Regions from separate parts of the Exiguobacterium sp. QJM3NY_9 genome, predicted to be linked through region 1. Evidence: riboswitches for the same ligand, from Rfam matches in the RefSeq annotation. Region 1 holds a riboswitch; the other holds the start of a gene.

The links. A riboswitch is a leader RNA that binds a small molecule or an ion and turns the genes downstream of it on or off. The one in region 1 is predicted to bind thiamine pyrophosphate.
Region 2: linked by a shared signal. The riboswitch ahead of AC0VYQ_RS06450 (3-oxoacyl-ACP reductase) and the one ahead of AC0VYQ_RS08290 (ECF transporter S component) in region 1 are both predicted to bind thiamine pyrophosphate.

The regions. Positions count from the first base shown of each region.
Region 1 is NZ_CM149679.1:1,588,060-1,593,826, forward strand. Features, by position in the region: gene AC0VYQ_RS08280 (energy-coupling factor transporter transmembrane component T family protein) at 1-275, opposite strand, end outside; gene AC0VYQ_RS08285 (ABC transporter ATP-binding protein) at 241-1,806, opposite strand; gene AC0VYQ_RS08290 (ECF transporter S component) at 1,803-2,381, opposite strand; TPP riboswitch at 2,481-2,579, opposite strand; gene AC0VYQ_RS08295 (50S ribosomal protein L25/general stress protein Ctc) at 2,671-3,309, opposite strand; gene AC0VYQ_RS08300 (DEAD/DEAH box helicase) at 3,650-5,767, opposite strand, start outside.
Region 2 is NZ_CM149679.1:1,294,160-1,299,926, reverse strand. Features, by position in the region: gene AC0VYQ_RS06460 (hypothetical protein) at 1-40, opposite strand, end outside; gene AC0VYQ_RS06455 (LLM class flavin-dependent oxidoreductase) at 206-1,525, opposite strand; gene AC0VYQ_RS06450 (3-oxoacyl-ACP reductase) at 1,563-2,333, opposite strand; TPP riboswitch at 2,453-2,553, opposite strand; gene adhE (bifunctional acetaldehyde-CoA/alcohol dehydrogenase) at 2,702-5,296, opposite strand; gene AC0VYQ_RS06440 (beta-class carbonic anhydrase) at 5,629-5,767, shown strand, end outside.

The DNA of each region.
Region 1 (5,767 bases):
CGAAACCAACCGAATGACCAAACTTCCGTACTGCCTTTTCCGAAGGCTGCCATCATCCAAAATGTCAGCAAGAACAAGACGAGGTAGGGGGAGACCCGTTTGGCGAGCATCAACAGTGACCAACCGGAGCAGCCCAATCCGACCGCAGCGAGTAAAAGTAAGGCTATCGTTTCGCGTAACGTCGGTGCCGCAATCAAAAGCACCATCACATACAGGAGGGCACCGAGCTTGAGTGCCGGATTAATACGCGCGAGCGGGGAGTCGTTTTCCTGCACGACGTTTCACCTCCTCGAGTTGCTGATACAAATACGATAACGGACGAGAGAGTTGGTTATGCTCGAGTAACGTCTCGTCTTTAAACAAAGTGTCCGGTGTGCCGTCGAACTGAAGTCGCCCGTCACCAAGGACGAGGACCCGGTCGGCATACTGGTGGACCAGCTCCATGTCATGCGTCACCATGATCAGCGTCGTCCCGTTTAATCGCGCCTGCTCGAACATCTCGATGAGTTGACTTGTCGTCTCGGCATCTTGACCGAACGTCGGTTCATCGAGCAACAGGACGTCTTTTGGCTCTAACAACATCGTCGCGACGCTGAGCCGTCGCTTTTGACCCATGCTCAGGGCGAGGGGCGACTGACGGGCGACATGGGTTAACCGGTAGGATTGCAACGCCGTTTCAATCCGCTCCGGCGTCGGTGCATCCATGCTGATTACGAGCTCGTCTTCGACCGTCTGCTTGAGAAATTGGAGCTCTGGCTGTTGAAAGACGAATCCGACGTGTCGGTAATAGCTCCGACTTTTCCATGCCCGCAGTTCTTTTTCGAACAAGCGGACCGTACCGCCTTGCGCCGGAATCAATTTCGCCAGTGTTTCGAGCAACGTGCTTTTCCCGGCACCATTCGATCCGACAACCATGATCCACTCTCCGCCGTGTGTTGCAAGCGACAGGTCGTCGACAATCACTTGCTTACGGCGTCCTAACGAGGTACGCGTCAGCGCGAACGTATTGTCGTGCCGAACCGGAGGACGGATGTTAGTCACTTTTCGTAACCGCCCCGCCTGGGAAGAAGCGGGGGGCACGGTTTCCAGTTCATACGGGTAGAGGAGCGGTGTCGCAATGCCGCGTCGTTCAAGTTCATCGCGATGCTGACCGAAGACATCAAGCGGCGGACCATCGCGTAAAATCGTTCCGCCGTGATCGAAGACGAGCACCCGGTCACTGAACGTCACACAGCGGTCAAGCTGATGTTCAATCAGAACGAGCGTCAACGTCCGGTCGTGATGGAGTTCCTCAATCAGCTGCATCAAAACCCGATGTCCTGCCGGATCGAGTTGCGCCGTCGGTTCGTCAAGCAATAGAATATCCGGCTCAAGGGCTAGGACGCAGGCGAGGGCGAGTCGTTGTTTCATCCCTCCTGACAGTTGCATAATCGGTGTCGTCAGCGGCACGTCCAGGCCGACACGTGCCAGTACGGCGTCAATCCGGTCATCCATCTGACTGCGGTCGACTGAGCGATTTTCAAGACTAAAGGCAACTTCCGCTCCGACGGTCTGCATGCAGAACTGGTCGTCCGGATTTTGAAAAAGGATTCCGACCGTCCCATTCGTTTTGCAGTGGCCGCTGACATCGGCTTCAATCGCGTCAGGTAATAAACCGGCGAGAACATGTAAAAACGTCGTTTTCCCACTGCCGCTCGGTCCGACGAGCAACGTCGTTTCCCCTTCGTGTAGCGTCACCGTCACGTGGTGCAGGACGTTGTCATGTTGCCCCGGATAGCGGACAGACAAGTCGTTACAATGAATCATGCCGCATCCGGTTTCTGCCGCTTACGCCCGATCGCATAACCGTTCAACGTCCCTGTCTTGACGAGCGCATCGACGATGACTTTTGCAAGTAATCCACCGAGCAATGCACCGCTGACGAGTTGAAGGGAAAACGTCAACAGAAGTGTCGTCGTCGTATAGTAGGCGAAACCATTGACGACAAGACTATAGACCATACTGCCGATTGCGGCGAACATTCCGGATAGAACTAACGTCATTGTGTTGAACTTCCGGTATCCGAAGAGGGCAAAAGCGATTTCGGCACCGATTCCTTGAGCGAAACCAATCAATAAGGCCGATAATCCGAAGTGACTCCCCGTGAATAATTCGACAGCCGCGGCGACGACTTCTGCAATCAGTGCTGCCCCGGGCTTTTGAATGATGTAGGCGACAAGCGGACTCGCGATGACCCAAATCCCGAACATCCAGTTCGATCCGACCGGTCCGAAGATCGCGGAAATCGGTAACCACAATGTCGACCACCCTAAGTAGAGTACCCCGCAAGCAACCGACAACATCATCATGACGATGATTTCTTTCATTTTCCAACTGTTCATGTTCCTATCTCCCTTTGGCACAACCACCAGACAAACAAAAAGACCGCCCTCTATGAAAGAGAGCGGTCGCTGAATCTGCAAACATGCAGAAAAATTGAACGAATTACCGCTCCACTTTCCTACGCTAGTATGAACTAGATCAGGTTCAAAGGGTCCGAAGTGAATCGTCTCAGCCAATGGGCTCCCCTAGTGGATGTGCATATAATGTGTACGCTATTTACTGTACCGACTCTACTGACAGTTGTCAATACAGATAAAAAAACCCTCCGCGAGGGGAGGGTAAGAAAAATTATTCTTTTTCTTCCGTTTGTTCTTCAGTAGAAACTTCTTCTGTCGCTTCAGCTGGTTCTTCAGCATCTGCTTCTTCGAGATCCGCTTCAAGTGTCGATTCGACGACGGCAACGACTTGAATGTCACCTTCCGTAACGATACGGTATTCTTTTTCTTCCGGTAAATCCGAAACCGATAGAGAATCACCGAGGTTAAGATTTGTCACATCGACTTCGACGCGTTCCGGTAATTTATCTGGTGTAGCTGCAACTGTTACTTTAAAGAGTGTTTGTGAAAGATATCCACCAAGTTTTGCACCAGCCGCTTCGCCGACGAGGACGATATCTGTTTCGACTTCTGTTTCTTCATCCATTTTAACAGCGATGAATTCAACGTGCTTGATTGTTGGTGTGAAGATATCCATATCGAGTTTGTTGATCAGTGTGTTGACTTTTTTACCACCGATTTGAAGTGCAACAAGTGCATTCTCACCATGTTCACGAACGACTTTGATCAATGCTTTTTCGTCAAAGGCAATCGGTGTACTTTCCACTTTGTAACCATACACGACACCAAGAGCTTTTCCTTCATGACGTAATTGCTTTCTAAGTGAGCGTGGGCGTACTTCGCGTTCTTCTACTTTTAATGTTACTGACATGTTCATTTCCCCCTTGAATTTGGTATAGCCCTCAAAAGGTAATGAAGAAAGGAGTGGAACGAATCGTTCCGGATCAAGACAGTGCATCGAATGCTATTTCAAATTGATTTCATAAAAAATGAAGATCGAAGTGAGTGGTTAGCATTTCTCTCCCAGGTCATTACGCTGATATTGAGAAACATGTGGTTGTAAAAGCAACTCGCTGATGCGGTGCTATGATAGTTATACCCCCGTAACATTAAAAGCTAAACATCAACCGGCGAAAAAACGATAGCCAGAAACCTGTTCTCCCTAGAGCAGCAACGGTTTACATCATGTAAAGAAATCGGTGCCTTTCCTCTTATTCAAGCAATTGAACCATCTCATCGACCGATAACGCAAGTGACGCCGGTTGTTCAAGTATGTCCGTCACGAGTGTCGCCTTCCGCTCCTGCAGCTCGATGATTTTTTCTTCGATTGTGCCTTTCGTGATTAATTTAATGACTTCGACCGTCTGTGTTTGTCCCATCCGGTGTGCCCGGTCAGCCGCTTGCTGTTCGACAGCCGGATTCCACCAACTATCATATAAGATGACGGTATCCGCCGTCGCCAAGTTCAGTCCGGTGCCGCCCGCCTTCAGTGAAATCAAAAACAGATCGACTTCGCCTGCATTAAAACGGTCGCAGCGTTCGAGACGCTCCGCAATCGGTGTATCCCCGCGCAGTTCGAAATGGGGAAGGTGTAACTCATGCAGGTCGTTCCGAATCAAATCGAGCATTTTTGTAAACTGTGAAAAAATTAAGATCCGTTTGCCTGCTGCCCGTTTTTCTTGAATCAAGGCGAGCAACCGGTCCCGTTTCGCCGACCGGCCACGGTAGTTTTCGACGAACAGACGGGGATCGCAACAGATTTGCCGGAGCCGGGTCAATCCGGCGAGTAACTTCATCCGTTCTTCCGGTTTTGACTGATCAAGATGCTGTAACGTCTCGAGCTGTAACTTTGCCAAGTGGGCGGCATAGAGTTTTTTCTGACCCGCCGTCAGTTCCGTGTACTGATGGACGACTTGTTTCGCCGGCAACTGTTGCAAAACATCTTTTTTCGTCCGGCGCAGCAAAAACGGTTCGACGAATTGTTGGACGTCCCGTGCTGACCAGTCAAGAAACCGTTGCCGGTCCGGCAAGAGTGCCGGAAAGACGACGTCAAAGATTGACCAAAGATCAAGCGTCTTGTTTTCGAGCGGCGTCCCCGTCAAGGCAAACCGCCGCGTCGCCCACAGTTGTTTTAAGCTGACCGTCGTCTGCGACCGTGGATTCTTCAGATGTTGTGCTTCATCAAAAAAGATACAATCGTAATGGATCGTTTGATGATTTTTGATGTCGAGCCGGAGCGACGGGTAGGAGATGATGAGAATGACGTCGTCCGGCAAGTCTTCGAGCTGTCGTAAGCGCGACGCACGACTCCCGCTGAGCACACGGACGGTGCGTGTCGGGGCAAAGCGGCGCAGCTCTGCTGCCCAGTTGTAGAGGAGTGACGCCGGGGCGACGATCAAGACACGTGCACTCGGGAGCGTTTCGATATAACCGATGGCTTGAATCGTTTTGCCGAGTCCCATCTCGTCCGCTAAGATGCCATGACAGTCGTGTGCCGCAAGACTCTTGAAGAAGCGGACGCCGTCTTGCTGATACGGCAAAAGTTGTGTCGCGAGCGGTTCCGGTAACGCCAGTCGTTCTGTTTTTCCGGCTTTCATCTCGAGCAATCGTTCCTTCAGTTGACTGTGGACCGTCAAGAAAGCAGCCGGGGTCAACAGGGCCAAGTTCGGCACGGCAGGAACGGTCAATTCCGCTTCAAGTAACGTCTGTTCCGTCGCTTCGACTTCCCGTAACAGCCGTTTGATTTGCGTGAAGGCACGGTCTTCAAGCGACAACAATTGTCCTGAACGTAAACGGTGGTACGTCTTTTGCGTCACGAGTGACGCAAGGACCGCCGACAGTTCTTGTTCTGAAATCCCGTCCATCGAAAACTTGAACGTCAACCAATCGAGTCGCTTCGTCACGTTGACTTCAATTTTCGGATGGAATGGACCGGGGAGCAATGCCGTTTTGATACTCGCCGTCGCGTATAACTCGAGTTGACCGAGGGCAACCATCGGGTCAAGTAAACCTTTTAAGACAACGTAGTGATTACTTTCTCCTTCTACTACATAACGGGCTTGATCCGCGCAGAGTCCTGTCGCTTCCAAATAACGCGTCACCGCCCGCTCCGTCGACAAGTCACGCCCAATCCAGCGTGTCGGAGTCAACGGGTTGACGGTTTTGCCGTCGTAATCAAACGTGACGACGACTTCCAGCCGGGTATTGATCCGGTCGAGAGCCAATTTGACGCGAGGGGACCCGCTGACGAGTCGGCCCCGGACAGCGGCGCTCATCCAGATGTCTGCCCGTTCCCGTAACCAGTCGCGGTCGTTCAGTAAACGGTCGAA
Region 2 (5,767 bases), 290 kb from region 1:
ACATATGCGAGCGTTCCTTTCGCTGTTGCCTCCGCTCCATAAAAGCGCCTCCCCTTGACTAGATTGTTTGTATAGTTATTCCTGTTCCGGGTGATTTGAAAACGAATCTTCTGCAGTAAATCCAAAAAGTAGCCCGTTCATGACGAACGGGCTACTTCCCTGACTCCGACTCTGGTTGGCAGGAACGCTTAGTTTACGATTTTTTTCACGTCCGACTCCCCACCTGAGCTAAACCAAAGTGTTCCCGAAGCGTAGTCCCTTGATAGGCTTCTCTAAACAACCCTCTTTTTTGCAGTTCAGGAACGATCAGATCTACAAAATCCTCTAAGCTTGACGGGAGTGACGGCGGCATCAGATTGAATCCGTCTGCGATACCCATTTCAAACCAAAGCTCCATCTGATCGACGATTTCTTCCGGTGTACCTATCAGTGTCAGGTGTCCCCCACCAGCTGCCAGATAACCTAACAGTTCTCTTAGTGTAGGCTTTGTATCATCGATGATTTCAAGAATCGTTTTATAGCGTCCGACCGGTCCTGAAAACGCATCGACAGGCGGTAAGGACGGCACCGCTTTGTCAAGATCCCAATCAGAACAGTCCTGTTGCAAAAAGAAACTCAGTTGCTTCAAGGCATTCGCGACCGGTAATTTTTCATCCAGTTCGGCTTTCTTCGCCAGCGCCTCTTCCCGGGTTCGACCGACGTATGTAACCAATCCTGGAAAGATTTTAATCTGCCGCTCCGGTGACTCACTTTCTTTGATTTGTTTCTGTAGACTTTCCCGGAATGCTTTCGCTTGCTTTACATTCCACGACACCGAATAGACGGCATCCGCGTGCTTTGATGCAAGTGCAATCCCTTGGGCAGATGCACCCGCCTGCATTGCCACCGGCTTCCCTTGAGGACTACGCGGTGTAGACGAAGGACCTTTTACGTTGAAGTAGGTCCCGCTATGATGGAATGGTTGAATCTTTTCAGGATCAATTAACCGGTTGTCCGTCCGGCTCGAAAGGAAATCAGCTCGATCCCAGGATAAAAATAATTTTTCCATTACAGACGCAAATTCATCCGCCTTTTGATACCGTTCGTCCCTTGCAGGGAGCCTATCCATACTATGGTTTAACGCTTCCCAGTCCGTCATCGACGTCACCAGGTTCCAGCCGACACGCCCGTTCGTCACGTGATCAAGGCTTAACAGTTGTCTCGCCGCTGTATACGGATTTGAAAACGTACTCGATATCGTTGAAACTAACCCGATATGATGGGTTACTTGAGAAATAGCGGTTAAATTGATTACAGGATCGAGCCAAAAGGCAGGTAGTTCAGTTGCGTTTGCAGCAGGAAAAGATTGATTGTCAGCAAAAAATACAGCATCCAGGCAACCCGCTTCCGCTAGTTGAGCCAATCGCTGATAATAACCGCTCTCCCCGATTTCTTCAATCGTAGAATCCGGCATTAACCATGCCGCTTGATGATGGCCACAGCCGTACAATAAAACACCGATGTTTAACTGCTTCGTTTTCGTCATCTTTAGGTCCCTGACTCCTTTCTCCTGAGCGCTGACATCAGTTCATCGTCAATCCGCCATCTACGGTTAGATTTTGACCAGTAATGCCAGAGGCGGCTTCTGACGCTAAAAAGGCGACCAATTGCGCCACCTCTTCCGGCGTCGTCACTCTTTTTAACGGAGTTGATTGGGCAATTAAATCGAATACTTCAGCAGTCGTCACAGCACTGGCATCCGTCACTTTCAACAAGCCGCCGGAGACGACATTCACGTTTATGCCGTACTGTCCTAGCTCTGATGCAAGATTACGCGTAAAGCCGATCAACCCTGCTTTTGCCGTCGTATATTCGTGATAGGGAACTACCGGGTTTTGATACAGATTCGTGCCGATGCTGATGATGGTGCCGCTATTTCGTTCAATGAACTGCGGCAGGACACTTTGCACGACGTGGAACGCTGCTTTCAACGTGCCATCCAACTGTTTTTGATAATCTTCCCATTCCAAATCGATGAATGATTTTTGAGCGCGCGGATCGAACTTAAAATCGACTAAGGCATTATTGATTACGACATCGATTTGTTCGTAATGAGCTGTCGCTAACTGCATCAATGTCTCGACGTCTTCTCGCTTCGTGACATCCGCATACAGGGCAATGGCATGTTCTGCACCGAGCTCATTTACGAGGTCCTCTGCCGCATCCTTGCTCTTATAATAATTAATCACAACTTTAAACCCGTTGTTCACCAATACTCTTGCAATCGTCGCGCCAAGTCCCCGACTGCTTCCCGTCACTAACACTGTTCTGTTCACTGTCTTCCACTCCTTCATCGTCTTTTGCAACTTAAATAGCGAAGTCGTAAACAAAAAAAGCGCAACTCTCCAAAAGGAAAGTTGCGCACGTCTAAATAATCACATAACAAAAAACCGACAGACTGGTCTTCGCTCGTTTATTAGAGTCTACACTTCCCTACGCTAGTACGAACTAGTTCAGGTTCAAAGGGTTTGAGTATTTACTCATCTCAGTTTAGTAACACCCCTAGTGATTCTATTCAAGTTACCTTCACTTTAGCGGTCTTAGAAATATCTGTCAATAATGACAGGACAGTTTTGTCGGTGTCTCTTTCGATTACGAACGAAAGCCTTGCCTCCGTCGACCGGAAGCAAGGCTCTTTTGATTGCCATGATTTATTTCTCTGTTATACGCCTTCGTAGGCAAGTTCCATGATGTTCCGAAGTTCCGTCACGAGCGGCATTTTCGGATTCGCTGTCGTACATTGATCCTCGAATGCATCGACTGCCATCTTGTCGAGTTTTGCTTCAAAGTCGGCTTTTTTGATGCCTTGGGCTTTGAATGACATTTTGATGTTCAACTGTTGTCCGAGTTCTGTGATCGCTTGGATTAGTGATTCGACACCTTGTTCCGTCGTCGCTGCCGGTAGTCCGAGATAACGCGCGATTTCTGCGTACCGTTCATCAGCGATGAATGATTCATATTTCGGGAACGAAGCAAGTTTCGTCGGTTTCGCTGCATTGTAGCGGATGACGTGTGGCATCAGAATTGCATTCGTCCGACCGTGTGGCGTGTGGAACTCCCCACCGATTTTGTGTGCGATCGAGTGGTTGATTCCGAGGAAGGCATTGGCAAACGCCATTCCGGCCATCGTTGACGCATTGTGAACTTTTTCGCGTGCTTCGGCATCGTCACCATTCGCATAAGCGCGTGGCAGGTAATCGAAAATCATCTTGATCGCTTTTAATGCCAGTCCGTCCGTATAGTCGTTCGCGAGGACAGAGACGAACGCTTCCGTTGCGTGTGTCAAGACGTCCATTCCGGTGTCCGCCGTGATTGATGCCGGGACCGTCATGACGAATTCCGGATCGATGATCGCGACATCTGGTGTTAACGCATAGTCAGCAATCGGATACTTGACGTTTTTCTCTTTATCCGTGATGACGGTAAACGGTGTGACTTCAGATCCTGTTCCGGACGTCGTCGGAATGGCGACGAACTTCGCTTTGTTACCAAGCGCCGGGAATTTATAAGCCCGTTTCCGGATATCGAGGAACTTTTGACGTAAGTTCGAGAACGTTTCGTTCGGTTGCTCGTAGAAGAGCCACATGCCTTTCGCTGCATCCATCGCTGATCCGCCACCAAGGGCGATGATCAAGTCCGGTTTGAAGTCGCGCATCGCTTGCGCTCCTGTCTGAACCGTTGCAACCGATGGATCCGGTTCGACTTGGTCGAAAATCCGGTAGCTGACGCCTGCCGGTAAGTTGCGGATGACTTTATCCGCGTAGCCGAACTCGACCATCGCTTGATCGGTGACGATCAATGCCCGGGAGACATCTTGAATCGATTTCAAGTATTGGACTGAATTTTTTTCAAAGAAAATCTTTTCCGGTACTTTGAACCACTGCATGTTCACGCGTCGTCTCGCCACCTTCTTGACATTGAGTAGATGTTTCGCCGTTACGTTTTCAGAGACGGAGTTTTTCCCGTAAGAGCCGCAACCGAGTGTCAGTGATGGTGTCAATTCGTTATACAGATCACCAATCCCACCGTGTGCTGACGGGCTGTTGACGAGAATCCGGCAGGCTTTCATCCGCATTCCGAATGCCGTCATCAAGTCGTCATTCGTCGTGTGGATGACTGCCGTATGACCGAGGCCACCGATTTCAAGCATCCGTTCGGCGACATGGAACGCATCTTCCGTTGATTGGACGCTATACGCACCAAGGACAGGGCTTAGTTTTTCGTGTGAGAGGGGTTCTTCTGAGCCGACTTTTTCAAGTTCTGCGACAAGCATGACGGTATTGCTCGGGACGTCGATGCCGGCTTTTGCTGCGATCCAGGTTGCCGGTTTCCCGACGATGTCGGCATTGACGGCACATGTATCGGTTTTGATGACGAGCGCTTCGAGACGTTTTTTCTCATCTGCTGTACAGAAGTAGCAACCGAGTGCTTCCATCTCCGCCCGAACTTCCGCGTAGATTTCCTGATCGATGATGACCGCTTGCTCCGATGCACAAATCATGCCGTTATCAAACGTTTTGGAGAGGACAAGGTCACTGACGGCACGTTTGATTTTCGCTGTTTTTTCGATGTAACATGGAACGTTCCCTGGTCCGACACCGAGTGCCGGTTTTCCTGTTGAATAGGCTGATTTGACCATGCCGGCTCCGCCGGTCGCAAGGACCATCGCGATATCCGTATGGTTCATCAAGACTTTTGTTGCTTCGAGTGACGGTTGTTCGACCCACTGGATGCAGTCACGCGGTGCGCCTGCTTTGACAGCCGCGTCACGTAATGTTTTCGCTGCTTCGAGTGAGCAGTTTTGCGCTGACGGGTGGAAGGCGAAGATGATCGGGTTTCGTGTTTTAATCGCGATCAACGCTTTGAACATCGTCGTTGATGTCGGATTCGTCACAGGTGTGACGCCACAGACGACACCGACCGGTTCTGCGATATATGTTAGTCCGTTTTGAACATCTTCTTCTAAGATGCCGACCGTTTTTTCTTCACGGAGACTGTTATAGATATATTCCGTCGCAAACATATTTTTAATCATTTTATCTTCAAAGACACCACGTCCTGTTTCTTCTACGGCGAGTCGTGCCAGTTCAACGTGACGTTCGAGGCCGGCAAGCGCCATGTCACGGACGATCGTATCGATTTTCTCTTGATCAAATGTTAATAATTCTTGTAATGCAGTTTGACCTTTTGCAACGATTTTATTGATCGTTTGTTCGACAGGTGATACGTCTTGTTTGATTTTTTCTTTGACAGCCATGTTTGGTTTCCTCCCTATTTTGGAACGAATCTGAGTCTGCATTTCCCTACTAGATGTTAGGAATGCCAAGCTGATATTCAATAGTTTGTGCTTTCCTTCACAAATCAATCATACCGCCTTTCTGATGATTTGTGCATGACCATCCTGTGAACTATTTCACATCAATGAAAACGTTCTCATTCTCAAAAGGTGTTGTCGGACAAGGCATCCTTTTTGAATCCCTTGCCTGTGACTTTTCTCACAGCACCTATTTTCTTTGCTTGTCTGACGGACAAAACATCGTGTAATCTATTAAAAGATACATATTTATTTGTTTTGAAGGAGGAAGTTTCATGACAATCGTCAATCAAATGCTTGCGTTCAACGAACAATTCGTCGAAGAAAAACAATACGAACAATTCATCTCGGATAAATTCCCTGATAAAAAGGTCGTGATCTTAACGTGTATGGATGCCCGCTTGACGGAACTCC